Regions from separate parts of the Erwinia sp. genome, predicted to be linked through region 1. Evidence: predicted binding sites of a transcription regulator. Region 1 holds the regulator's gene; each other region holds the start of a gene.

Region 1 (3,096 bases):
TGCCCAGTTCCGCCAGAATGAACGGCGAACCGGTCAGCCAGGCGAAAAAGCTGGCGGAGCAGGCCGCATAAATCAGCACGTTACCGCTCCAGACAGGCGACTTCAGCAGGGTAAAGAAACCAACTTTCGCTTCTTGCTGATGAGCTTTAGGGGCAGGCGCCGGAAGAAACAGCGTGGCGATCAGCAGGATCACGGCCAGCAGCAGCAGCGCGACAAAAATTGACCGCCAGGCAAAGTGATTCAGCAACCATGCACCCAGCAGCGGGGCCAGTGCTGGCGACAGCGCCACCAGCGGCATAATCGTGGCAAACACGCGGTTAGCCTGCGCGCCGGAATAGCGATCGATCACTAGCGCCTGCCAGCTGACAGCGGCGGCACAAATGCCCACCGCCTGCAAAAAGCGCAGCGTCAGCAGCATGGTCGTAGATTCCGCCCACCACATGGCTCCACAGCTGACGGCGAACAGCCCCAGCCCCATTAACAGCACCGGTTTGCGGCCGATGCGATCGGAAAGAGGGCCCCAGAACAGCTGCGCGCTGGCAAAACCTGCCAGGAACACACTCAAACTGGCGCCGATCACGCCCGCTTCGGTTTGCAAATCCTGCTGCATGGCGGTAAAGGCTGGCAGATACATATCGGTGGCAAGAAAACCCGCAACGCTAAGCAGCGCGAGGTAAAGTAAAAATCCTTTCGAAGGCATGAGAGTTCGCTCTTTTTATCAGGTGAATAGCGGACGGCAGTGTAAAAGAGTGCAGTAGCGGTTGTGAAACGCTAATATTTGCGTCTTGCGTTCAAAAAATTTGCAGGCAGATTATGTGGTCAGAACACTCACTTGAGGTGATTGATGCGGTGGCCAGAACGGGCAGCTTTACTGCCGCCGCCGTGGAGCTGCATCGCGTCCCCTCCGCCATTAGTTATACCGTGCGTCAGCTGGAAGAGTGGCTGGCGGTGCCGCTATTCGAGCGGCGCCACCGGGACGTCGTGCTGACGGCAGCAGGCGAGCTGTTTATTCAGGAAGGACGGAGTGTTATCAAAAAAATGCTTGCCACGCGCCGTCAGTGCCAGCAGGTCGCCAACGGCTGGCGCGGCCAGCTGAATATCGCTGTCGACCGCATCGTTAAAACGGCGAGGACGCGCCAGCTGGTGGTGGATTTTTACCGGCACTTTCCGGATATGGAGCTGCATCTCTCGCCCGAGGTGTTTAACGGCGTATGGGACGCTCTGGCCGATGGTCGGGTAGATGTGGCGATAGGCGCAACGCAGGCCATCCCGGTCGGTGGACGTTTCGCTTTCCGCAACATGGGCATGCTGAACTGGCGCTGCGTGGTCAGGGCCGATCATCCGCTTGCGCAACACAGGGAAAAGGTCAGCGAGGAGGCCATCCGCGAATGGCCTTCGCTGGTGCTGGAAGACACCTCGCGTGCGCTGCCGAAAAGAACCACCTGGACTCTGGATAATCAGCGGCGACTGGTTGCGCCGGACTGGGAGAGCGCGTTTGATTGCCTGCTGGCCGGGCTGTGCGTGGGGATGGTGCCGGGGCATCTTGCGCAACCGCTGCTACAAAATGGGTCGCTGTGTGAACTAAAGTTGGATCCGCCTTTTCCGGACAGCCCCTGTTGCGTCAGCTGGTCTGAACAACAGGCATCACCCGCACTGCTCTGGCTACTGGATTATTTAGGTGAGACAGAAACGCTGAACAGCGAATGGCTGCGGGAGGGGTAAAAGCGGGCGGCTGGCTGCCGCCCGCAAGCTTAACGACGATAGTCGAGGAAGGGGCCGTCCGCTACGGAACGGCGCTCAATCAGCGTCGGATGCACTTCAATCGTCTGCGGCTCCTCGCGTTTGCTGGTAATGCGATCGAGCAGCATATTGAACGCTGTGGCACCCAGGCGCTCTTTTGGCTGGTGGACGGTCGTCAGCGCAGGCGTAAAATAGCGCGAGTTGCGCACGTTATCATACCCGATCACTGAAATATCCTGCGGCACGCGCAGGCCCATTTCATCCGCTGCGCAAATAGCGCCCATCGCCATTACATCACCGCCACAGAACACCGCGGTAGGACGCTGTTTTTGTGCCAGCAGCTGCTGCATAGCGCGATAGCCTGACTCCGGCTCGAAATCGCCCTGAACCAGCCACTCTTCGCGCAGCGTGATCCCCGCTTCCGTCAGCGCCTTCAGGAACCCGGCATGACGGCCGCCGCCGGTATTGCGCTCCATATGGCCCGGGATCACACCAATATCACGATGACCGCGATCGATAAGATAGCGTCCCGCCAGATAACCGCCTTCAAAAGCGTTATCGAGAATGGTGTCGGTAAAATCGCCGCGCGACTCGCCCCAGTCCATAACGACCATGGGGATGTTACGGTGGTCTTCCAACATTTTGATCAGCTCATCCGGGTATTCGGCGCACATAACCAGCAGACCGTCGACACGCTTTTGCGCCATCATCGACAGATAGGCCTGCTGCTTTTGCAGCTCGTTATGCGCGTTGCCCAAAATCAGCGTATAGCCTTTGGCAAAACAGCTGTGTTCAACCGCCTCAATAATTTCGGCGAAATAGGGCGCTTCGCTGGACGTCGCGAGCAGGCCAATGGTTTTGGTATTATTGACCTTCAGGCTGCGGGCCACGGCGCTGGGCGAATAATGCAGCGCTTTGATCGCTGCCCAGACGGCTTCCCGCGTCTCTTCGGCGACGAAGCGGGTTTTATTAATGACGTGGGACACCGTAGTGGTGGAAACACCGGCGCGTTTGGCCACATCTTTTATAGTTGCCATGGAAAAAGACTCCTGCGCTGTTCAGTAAGTGACTGAAAAGCGGTTTGTTAAACGATTGCCTGGAATGATGATAATCCTGGTATAAGTTGCGCATAATTTGTTGCGGAATGGTTACATCAGGAGGGAATCAGGGTAGCGGAACAGGCCTGAGAAGGACGTCATGCCGACGGAAGAGCCTGTTGCGCAACAAACCGTGGATTCTAACAAGTGCAGACGCAAAAAACGAGCCTTTTAAAGCAGCAGGCAAATATTTTGCGCAAATCTTTCAGGATAGCGGCCCGGCTCGCCTGAGAGCGAACCGGGCAGGCAGGGTTTAACG
Region 2 (3,096 bases), on a different contig from region 1:
AAAGTCACGGCGGCGCTAAACGTTTTCTCCGCGCTGAGCGAAAAGCCGCTGGTGGTCTATCCGAACTCCGGCGAGCAGTATGATGCCGTCAGTAAAAGCTGGCACAGCGATGCTTCAACCTGCACGCTGGCGGATAACCTTGCCGAGTGGCAGGCCGCCGGAGCCAGACTGATTGGCGGCTGTTGCCGCACCACGCCCGCCGATATTAAAGCTATCGCCCAACGCTGCCGATAATACCTTCAGAGCTTTGCACAATAACGCCCGCGGTCGCCGGGCGTTATTCGCTGCGCCCAACTATTCTCACTATTTAACCTGGCAGGAAAGCTTATGAAACGTATTTTACCGGTGCTGGTTTCGGCGTGGCTGCTCGGCGGATGTGCCACTATCGTGGGCGATCAAACCCAGGATGTGAGCATCCAGAGCTGGCCGCAAGGGGCAAAATTTGTCGTGCAGGATGAAACCGGCAGGGCGGTAGCGGAAGGCTATACGCCAAAGACCGTGACGCTGGCAAAATCCGACGGCAACTACTTTGGCAAAAAGAAATTTATGCTGATGCTGGAGCAGCCGGGCTACGTGCCACAAACGCTCCCGCTTAACGAAAAGGCTAACCTCTGGTATCTGCTGGGGAATATTCCGCTTGGCGGCTTCCCGGGCTGGCTGCTGGTCGATCCGTTCAACGGCGGCATGTATCACATCGAAGAACCGCCAGCCCGGATTATCATGCATCCTGTCGGCGCACGCAGCTGATCCCCAACAGGGCGTCCCGCGTCAGAGAAGCGGGACGCCTGGTCGGGCTTACTGCGCCGTCGGTTTGACCATCGTATGCGCCGACTTGTGCTTAGCCAGGTACTGATGCTGGAAAATACACATACGGATGGTGTTGCGATACTCGCCGTTAATAAAGAATTCGTGGATCAGCTCGCCTTCAATTTCAAATCCGAGCTTGGTGTAAATATGGATCGCCTTTTTATTCTCTTTATCGACAATTAAATAGAGTTTGTAAAGATTAAGGACGGAGAAGCCATATTCCATCGCCAGAAGCGCGGCTTTGCTGGCGAGGCCTTTGCCCTGATGGCCGGGCGCGATAATAATCTGAAACTCCGCGCGACGATGAATATGGTTGATTTCAACCAGCTCCACCAGACCCACCTTATCTTCCTCAAACTCCACGACAAAACGGCGTTCGCTCTGATCGTGAATATGTTTGTCATAGAGATCGGATAGCTCAACGAAAGCTTCGTAAGGCTCTTCAAACCAGTAGCGCATCACGCTGGCGTTGTTGTCCAACTGATGGACAAAATGCAGATCTTCACGCTCCAGCGGGCGTAATTTAACCGGGTGTTCGGCAGGCATACATTATCCTTTGTAGGGAAAAAACATCGCCTGAAAGAGTATAGGTTTTGCCGCGAGGGGAAAAGCACCGCCAGCGAGGGAAAAGGCTGGCGGTTGAGGAAATATGGCGGATCAGAAGTTATAGCCAGCGACCAGATAGTAGCCCCAGCCGGTGGATTTCACTTCAAAATTCCCCGTGCCGAAGTTCAGATCCTGCCCGTCAGCCCACTGACCGCCGTTGTGGAAGTAACGCGCGACAACGGAGTAGTGCCAGTGATCGTAAACCAGCGACAGCACATGGCTGGAAGCGATGGAGTTGCTGGTGCGTGAGGCGTCGCTCTTATCACGCAGGTCGGAACCCCAGTCAAAGTTGGTAAAGCCGATATAGCTCAGGTTGCCGCCCCACAGCGACGTCAGCGGCACAAAGTACTTCACCTTGAAACGGTAGCCATCCCAGCTGTTTTCGTTAGCCGCGCCGTAGTTTTCCCACTGGTATTTGGCGTAAACGTTCAGCGACAGGTTGACCGGCGTGTGGGTGTCGATATCGGTGCCGAGGCCCATATACCACGTGTTCTGGCGGTTGTCGCTGTTATGGCCCATATCGTAGATATAGTTATTGGCGAAATACCACTCTTTTACCGGCCCGATGCTCAGATCGGTATTGGTCAGCTTGTCGATAGAGAAGCGCGGTTCGATCTCCATAAACATCGGCGAGCCGTGGTCGAAAATGCCGTTGGCGTTTGAGTTACCGGCACCGAAGAAGTTGGTCAGATCCAGATAACCGTAAAAATCGAACCAGTCTTTTTTGGCGAAGGCTTCATATTCCAGATAAACATCGTTGTTAAACTGCGGCCCGAAACGGGTGTGGTAGCTGCCCACCACGTTAACGCTTTGGTGCCACCAGTCGGAAACGTACTGCGGCTGCTCGGGGGCAGCAAACGAAACGGTACTGTATGAAAGCGCCATTACGGCACCCGCCATCAGAGATTTATATTTCATTATATTACCACATGCTTATCGACCATTTTCTGCAGCCCGCGCGATGGTCTTATCTGTTGTTATCCGGAACGGAACAGAGGCGGTTTCAGTGCCGAAAGCGCCCGTATCAAATGTCGGAAAAAGTGTGCCGTCATCCGCGCTTTAGGAAATAGATATCGCTCACAGTTGTCAAACTCTGTTTCATTTCACTTTAATTAAAGTGTGATGCAGCTCACGTAATGCGCGGAACTTAAGCTGTCTGCTGCTTGTCTGGCCGGAAAAGAGAATTTGCCCGCAAGTAAACGTTTGCTTTCCGTTTCAGGCGGTAAATAGTGTGGCGGAGGCGTTGTGCGGCTCTCTGCATTTTCATCTGAGGCATAAGAAAAGCTTATACAAAAAGTAACTTTTTGTGTGTTTATTAACCTTGTGATGAGGCTTAAGTTGCATTCTTATTGAGCGCATATTGAAGCTGAACTGGCGCAGCGGCAGCCTGGTGCCGACGTCACTTTATGTCGTACTGGCTTCAGAGCATAAGAAACAGGACAAGAAATAAACGCGACAGGAGGGCTTTATAAGCGGCATTTTCCGTGCGGCAGTGAGGTACCGTCAGCAAGAAACCGAAAAGGACGAGCGGTTCAGCGTGGCCTTAATGTTGCCTTAATATTCTTACAGGAAACTCCTCTTACCATCCAGAGGAGAGCACCATGAAACAGCCACGCGTCCGCCCGATAAGTGAATATACCGCCGTGATTTTCAGCGGCCTTGTCGTTTTAGCTTTTCTGCGGA
Region 3 (3,096 bases), on a different contig from region 1:
CCTGATGAAGGAGGACGGCAGCTGTATGCCGGAGAGCCTGGATATTGTTGCCTTTGTGGATAAAAGTGACGGCGAACCGCTGCTGACCGGCCGCACTAACCCGGCCATCAGCGACTGGCTACGCCACGTCAACAGCTACCTGAACAAACTGCTGCTGCCGCGCATCGCTACGGCGCCCTTTGCCGAATTCGCCACGCCGGAAGCGCGCCGCTATTTTACCGGGAAAAAAGAGGCCAGCGTCGGCAGCTTCGACGAGCTGAAACAGCATTCCGCCGGCTTTATCAAAAAGATCAATGACGATCTGCGCCAGCTCGATAAGCTGATTGTCAAACCCAACGCGGTGAATGGTGAACTGTCACTGGACGATATCCAGCTTTTCCCGGTGCTGCGCTCTCTGACCCTGGTGGCGGGCGTTGAGTATCCCAGCCGCGTAGCCGACTATCGCGATAACATGGCGAAACAGACGCAGATCAATCTGCTCTCTTCCGTCGCTGCCTGATTTCACGGGGCCGTGTTCGCGGCCCCGCCTTATTTCGTCACAACTTTTTCCCGCCCTTACCTCCCCCAGCCTGGTGACTCTTCGTCATTTGTCGGGCAAGCTAACGCCTCGCGTCAGAAGGGGTAACTGACGTCATAACGTTACGAGGAGCACTATGAACAATCTTATACGGGGCGCGATGGCCCTGATGTTGACGCTAAGCCTGGCGGGCTGCAACAAGCTGACCCACTATTCCGTTAGCGAGCAGGAAGTGAACCAGGCGCTGCAAAAGCACAATAATTTTGAAAAACAGATTGGCATGGCCGGGCTGGTTGATGCCCATATTGTCCTGACCGATCTCAGCAGCAAAATCGGGCGTGAAGAGGCGGATAAAGTCACCCTGACCGGTAAAGCCACCGTCGATATCAGCTCGCTGTTTGGGCCACAGCATGCGGAGATGCTGTTGACCATGAAAGCGCAGCCTGTTTTCGACAAGGAAAAGGGCGCGATTTTCCTGAAAGATATGCAGCTGACCGACGTACAGGCGCAGCCTGCGAAAATGCAGGGCGTTCTGAACACGCTGACGCCCTATCTGAACCAGTCACTGAAAGATTATTTCAATCAGAAACCGGCCTGGGTGCTCAGCGCCGATCGCAGCAAAGCGGAGTCGCTGGCGAAGCGCTTCGCTACCGGTCTGGAAGTGAAGCCCGGCGAGCTGATTATTCCGTTTACGGACTAAAGCCTCAGGGTTTTCCGGACGTACCGGGAAACCCTGTTCTCTTTTTCCGCTGCCTGCATAAAGCAGGTGCAAACGTTTGGCTTTCCCTTTATCCTTGATACCCGGCCAAATCGCGCCATACGATTTCACTTCTGCCGGAGCCTGTCTATGACTGCACACCCTCAGCAACTTATTATCCGCCGCCCTGACGACTGGCATATCCATCTACGAGACGATGAGATGCTGAAAACCGTGCTGCCCTTTACCAGTGAGGTTAACGGCCGGGCCATCGTGATGCCTAATCTGGTGCCGCCAGTCACCAGCGTAGCGGCGGCTATCGCCTATCGCGATCGCATTCTGGCCGCCGTACCGGAAGGGCACCGATTTACGCCGCTGATGACCTGCTATCTGACCGATTCACTGGACGCAGACGAGGTCGAGAAAGGCTTTAATGAAGGCGTGTTTACCGCCGCCAAGCTCTACCCTGCCCACGCCACGACTAACTCCAGCCACGGCGTAACCAATATTGATGCGATTGCCTCCGTGCTGGAACGTATGCAGAACATTGGGATGCCGCTGCTGATCCACGGCGAAGTGACCGAGGCACACGTTGATATTTTCGATCGTGAAGCGCGTTTTATCGAAACGGTAATGGAGCCGCTGCGCAAGCGTTATCCTGCGCTGAAAGTGGTGTTTGAGCATATTACGACCAAAGAAGCGGCCGACTACGTGCTGGAAGGCAACTCTCTGCTGGGTGCCACCATTACCCCGCAGCACCTGATGTTTAACCGCAACCATATGCTGGTCGGCGGCGTAAGACCGCACCTTTATTGCCTGCCCATTTTGAAACGCAACGTGCATCAGGACGCGCTGCGGAAAGTGGTCGCCAGCGGCCATGAACGGTTCTTTTTAGGTACTGACACTGCGCCACACCTGCGTCATCGTAAAGAAGCCAGCTGCGGCTGTGCAGGCGTTTTTAATGCGCCCTCGTCCCTACCCGCTTACGCTACGGTTTTTGAAGAGCTGGGCGCGCTGGCGCATTTCGCTGCATTTTGTGCCGAAAACGGCCCGCGCTTTTACGGACTGCCGTTAAACGAAGGCACCGTGAAGCTGGTGCGCCAGCCCTGGACCGTGCCGGAGAGCATCGCGTTGGGTGAAGACACGCTGGTGCCTTTCCTGGCTGGCGAAACGCTGAACTGGCGCGTTGAACTTTAATTCAGACAAAATGATTGCTTCCGCAAATATTACTGTATATATTCACAGTAAATTCATCGGAGGCTTTTATGCGTATTGAAGTCACTGTAGCAAGAACCACCACGCTGCCCGCGGGTGCCATCGATGCGCTAAGCGCCGAGCTGGGCAAGCGAATCGATAAACAATTTCCTGAATCCGCCCATAGCGTTTCAGTACGCTACGCCGCAGCCAATAATCTGACGGTGATGGGCGGCGGTAAAGAGGCGAAAGACCAGATTACCGATATCCTGCAGGAAACCTGGGAAAGCGCCGACGACTGGTTTATTACCGACTGATCGACATCCCGTGGTCTTTCCGTTCTTTGCCGGGCTTCGCCGTCCGGCTTTTTTCTTTTCTTCCCTCTTTGCACCCGACAGAATCTGGCTATAGTAGAATGACTCCCTGTGCGTTGTTGCCGCTGGCTAAGAGGTCTGCCATGAATGTTGAAAATCCTGAAGAAGCGATGACGTTTGGCGAGCTGCTGGCGCTGATCGCCGATCAACAGCGCCGTCTGAGCGTGCTTGAAGTGGCCTTCTCGTCGCTCTCCTTGTGCCTGGATGAACAGGCTGCGCTGCGCCTGGTCGATAAGCTTCGTCTGGAAGCGACCCGGTCTGATTACGATGAAAATAAGCGGCAGCATTTTGCCGTGCTGGCCGATGAGTTAGCT
Region 4 (3,096 bases), on a different contig from region 1:
GTATTTATTGTTTTGTACGCGACTACAATACGGTTTTCGCCAGCAAATTAATAGCCATACTTAAGTACAGTTAAGCACTGTCTTTTTTCAGATGGGCCACAGACCAGGCGATGCCGGCGGCATAATCGGCAGGTAAATCCTGTGCCAGCGCGGTCAAAGCCTGCTGAAGCGAGACGTGGCTGGTATCACACAGGTTCAGGTGACCCACCTTACGTCCCGGACGCACCTCTTTTTCATACCAGTGCAGCCGAACCAACGGTTGTGCCAGCCAGGCAAGGTTAACTTTTGTACCAATCAGGTTAATCATAACCGATGGAGTGTTGACCACAGGTGCAGGTAAAGGCAGGTTCAGGATCGCGCGCAGATGCAGTTCAAACTGACTGATAGACGCGCCATCCTGTGTCCAGTGGCCGCTATTATGCACGCGAGGCGCCAGCTCGTTAATCAGCAGCCCTTCCGGCACGACGAAGCACTCCATTGCCATCACGCCCACATAGTTCAGCTCGTGCATAATAGCGGCCAGCATCCTTTCAGCCTGCCGTTGACGCTCTGCATCCGGCGTCGGCAACGCCACGCTGGCGCGTAAAATACCGTCCTGATGCAGGTTGTGGGTCAGAGGATAGAAAACCGTGCTGCCATCATGAGCACGAGCGCCTACCAGAGAGACTTCGCCAGAAAAATTAATGCCCTGTTCCACAATGCATTCGCCGTAGCAATCTGCCGGCAGGGAAGCCGCATCATCCTGCCTCACACGCCACTGGCCGCGGCCATCGTAGCCGCCCGTACGGCGCTTAACGATAGCCAGTTCGCCCAGTCTGTCGAATACCTCGGGCCACTGCGCAGCCTCGCTCAGCAGCTGCCAGGGCGCGGTTGCCAGGTTCAGCCGATCCAACAGCTGTTTCTGCGTCAGGCGATCGGCCAGCAGCGGAAAAATATCGCGGTTTACAAAGGCATGATGGTGCGAGAGTTCGCGCGTCAGGGCCGTCTCCGGCCAGCGCTCGATCTCGGCCGTGATCACGCTTTGTTGGATCGGCAGGGCTTCCGGTTCCGCATCCGGTCCGACAGGATAAACGGCTATCCCCAGCGGTTCGCCAGCCTGGCGCAGCATCCGCCCCAGCTGACCATTGCCTAATACGCAGACCGGTTTCATGCTTCCTCCCGCGGATCCGGATTGTTCAGGACTTCATCAGTCTGGCTTTGACGCCAGGCCGCCAGGCGCTGGCTTAGTTCCCCATCGTGCAGCGCCAGAATTTGCGCAGCCAGCAGTGCCGCATTGGCTGCGCCTGCTTTACCGATAGCCAGCGTGCCGACCGGAATACCGCGTGGCATCTGGACGATGGAGTAAAGGCTGTCAACGCCGCTTAGCGCCGCGCTCTGAACGGGTACGCCCAGCACGGGCACCAGGGTTTTCGCTGCCAGCATCCCGGGCAGGTGCGCCGCGCCGCCAGCGCCAGCGATAATAACCTGGATGCCGTTCTCTGCGGCCTGTTCGGCAAAGCTGAACAGCTTGTCCGGCGTCCGGTGCGCTGAAACCACCTCACAATGAAAAGGGACAGCCAGGCTGGTAAGAATGTCCGCGGCAAAGTGCAGGGTTGCCCAGTCACTTTTGGACCCCATTACAATGGCGATGCGGGCTGGTGCGGCAGTAGAAGACATGCGGGTGCGACTCCTGTGATTATACAAGCAGTGTCTGGAAGCTGGTCGGTCAGCCAGACAGGAAGGGCTGAGAGAATACCATGACTCACCGGGCAGGAAAACGGTTGCGTCGGTTCAATCGCGTCACGGACGAGGGGAAAGCGGCCCAGCAGGTCAGCCTTTACTGCGTAAGGCTGCTGTCAGTGCCGAAGGTCAGGAAAGATGGGTAAGACGTTCTTTTATCAGGCGGGCTTAAAAAGAGCACGCCTCGGTTAATGGCAGTACGGGGCAATTTACAGCGGAAAAGCGATCAGCTCTGTGCCGGCCATCGTCACGCGAATCATCGATCCTTCCGTATGCCAGGCACCCAGCACGGCACGTTCAGCGGGCAGACCATTAACGGTGAGCGAATGAATGGCGGGTCGATGCGTATGCCCGTGGATAAGAGACTGAACCTGATAACGGCTCATTGTCTGACTCACTGCCCGGGCATTGACGTCCATAATCGCCAGCGTTTTGCTGCGGTTAGCCTGTTTACTGCTGGCCCGCATTTTTCCAGCGATACGTTGGCGCAGAACCAGCGGCAGCGCCAGAAAGAGCTTTTGCAGCCAGCGCTGATGAACCTTGCGGCGAAAGCGTTGATAACCTTCGTCATCGGTACACAGCGTATCGCCATGCATAATCAACAGCGGCTGACCATACAGTTCCAGCCGTTGCACTTCTGGCAGCAGCTGCATACCGCATGATTTTGCGAATCGTTGACCCAGCAGAAAATCGCGGTTGCCGTGAATAAAGAAGCAGGGAACGCCCGCCAGCCGTAATTCATCCAGCGCGGCGGCGACTGTTGCATGAAGCGGGTTGGGATCGTCATCGCCGATCCAGGCTTCAAACAGGTCGCCAAGAATGTACAGCGCGTCGGCCTGGCGCGCGTCGCGCCGCAAAAAAGCAAGAAAACCGGCAGTGATTGCCGGTTCTTCTTCACACAGATGTAAATCTGCGATAAACAGCGTGTGCGACATTATTCGCTAACGGTGACTTTCTGGATCACAACGTCTTCTTTTGGCACGTCCTGATGCATACCGCTGCGGCCGGTGGAAACGGCTTTGATTTTCTCTACCACATCCATGCCTTCCACAACTTCAGCGAAGACGCAGTAGCCCCAGCCCTGCAGGCTTTCGTCACGGAAGTTCAGGAAGTCGTTGTCCGCCACGTTAATAAAGAACTGCGCCGTTGCGGAGTGCGGAGCCTGGGTACGGGCCATTGCCAGCGTGCCTTTGGTGTTCTTCAGGCCGTTGCTGGCTTCGTTACGGATTTCCGCTTTGGTGGCTTTCTGCTGCATGCCAGGCTCGAAACCGCCGCCCTGGATCATGAAGCCGTTGATGACACGGTGGAAAATGGTGTTGTCGTAAAAACCTTCACGGCAGTAATCCAGGAAGTTTTTAACAGTTTCAGGCGCTTTGT

The links. The regulator PurR, encoded in region 1, represses purine synthesis genes. The targets are predictions, from matches to a motif close to CANGCAAACGTTTGCNTG.
Region 2: the regulator PurR is predicted to act here: its motif matches at 2,606-2,623, upstream of RTK32_RS15610 (nucleoside-specific channel-forming protein Tsx).
Region 3: the regulator PurR is predicted to act here: its motif matches at 1,283-1,300, upstream of pyrC (dihydroorotase).
Region 4: the regulator PurR is predicted to act here: its motif matches at 1,750-1,767, upstream of purE (5-(carboxyamino)imidazole ribonucleotide mutase).

Annotation. Positions count from the first base shown of each region.
Region 1 covers NZ_DALZCD010000048.1:16,782-19,877, forward strand. The annotation lists gene punC (purine nucleoside transporter PunC) at 1-700, opposite strand, end outside; gene punR (DNA-binding transcriptional activator PunR) at 814-1,722, shown strand; gene purR (HTH-type transcriptional repressor PurR) at 1,752-2,777, opposite strand.
Region 2 covers NZ_DALZCD010000204.1:4,729-7,824, forward strand. The annotation lists gene mmuM (homocysteine S-methyltransferase) at 1-234, shown strand, start outside; gene RTK32_RS15600 (hypothetical protein) at 328-747, shown strand; gene speG (spermidine N1-acetyltransferase) at 796-1,353, opposite strand; gene RTK32_RS15610 (nucleoside-specific channel-forming protein Tsx) at 1,465-2,331, opposite strand.
Region 3 covers NZ_DALZCD010000137.1:3,564-6,659, forward strand. The annotation lists gene grxB (glutaredoxin 2) at 1-499, shown strand, start outside; gene RTK32_RS12395 (lipoprotein) at 654-1,217, shown strand; gene pyrC (dihydroorotase) at 1,365-2,411, shown strand; gene dinI (DNA damage-inducible protein I) at 2,480-2,725, shown strand; gene RTK32_RS12410 (hypothetical protein) at 2,866-3,096, shown strand, end outside.
Region 4 covers NZ_DALZCD010000200.1:1,863-4,958, forward strand. The annotation lists gene purK (5-(carboxyamino)imidazole ribonucleotide synthase) at 71-1,150, opposite strand; gene purE (5-(carboxyamino)imidazole ribonucleotide mutase) at 1,147-1,656, opposite strand; gene lpxH (UDP-2,3-diacylglucosamine diphosphatase) at 1,929-2,654, opposite strand; gene ppiB (peptidylprolyl isomerase B) at 2,654-3,096, opposite strand, start outside.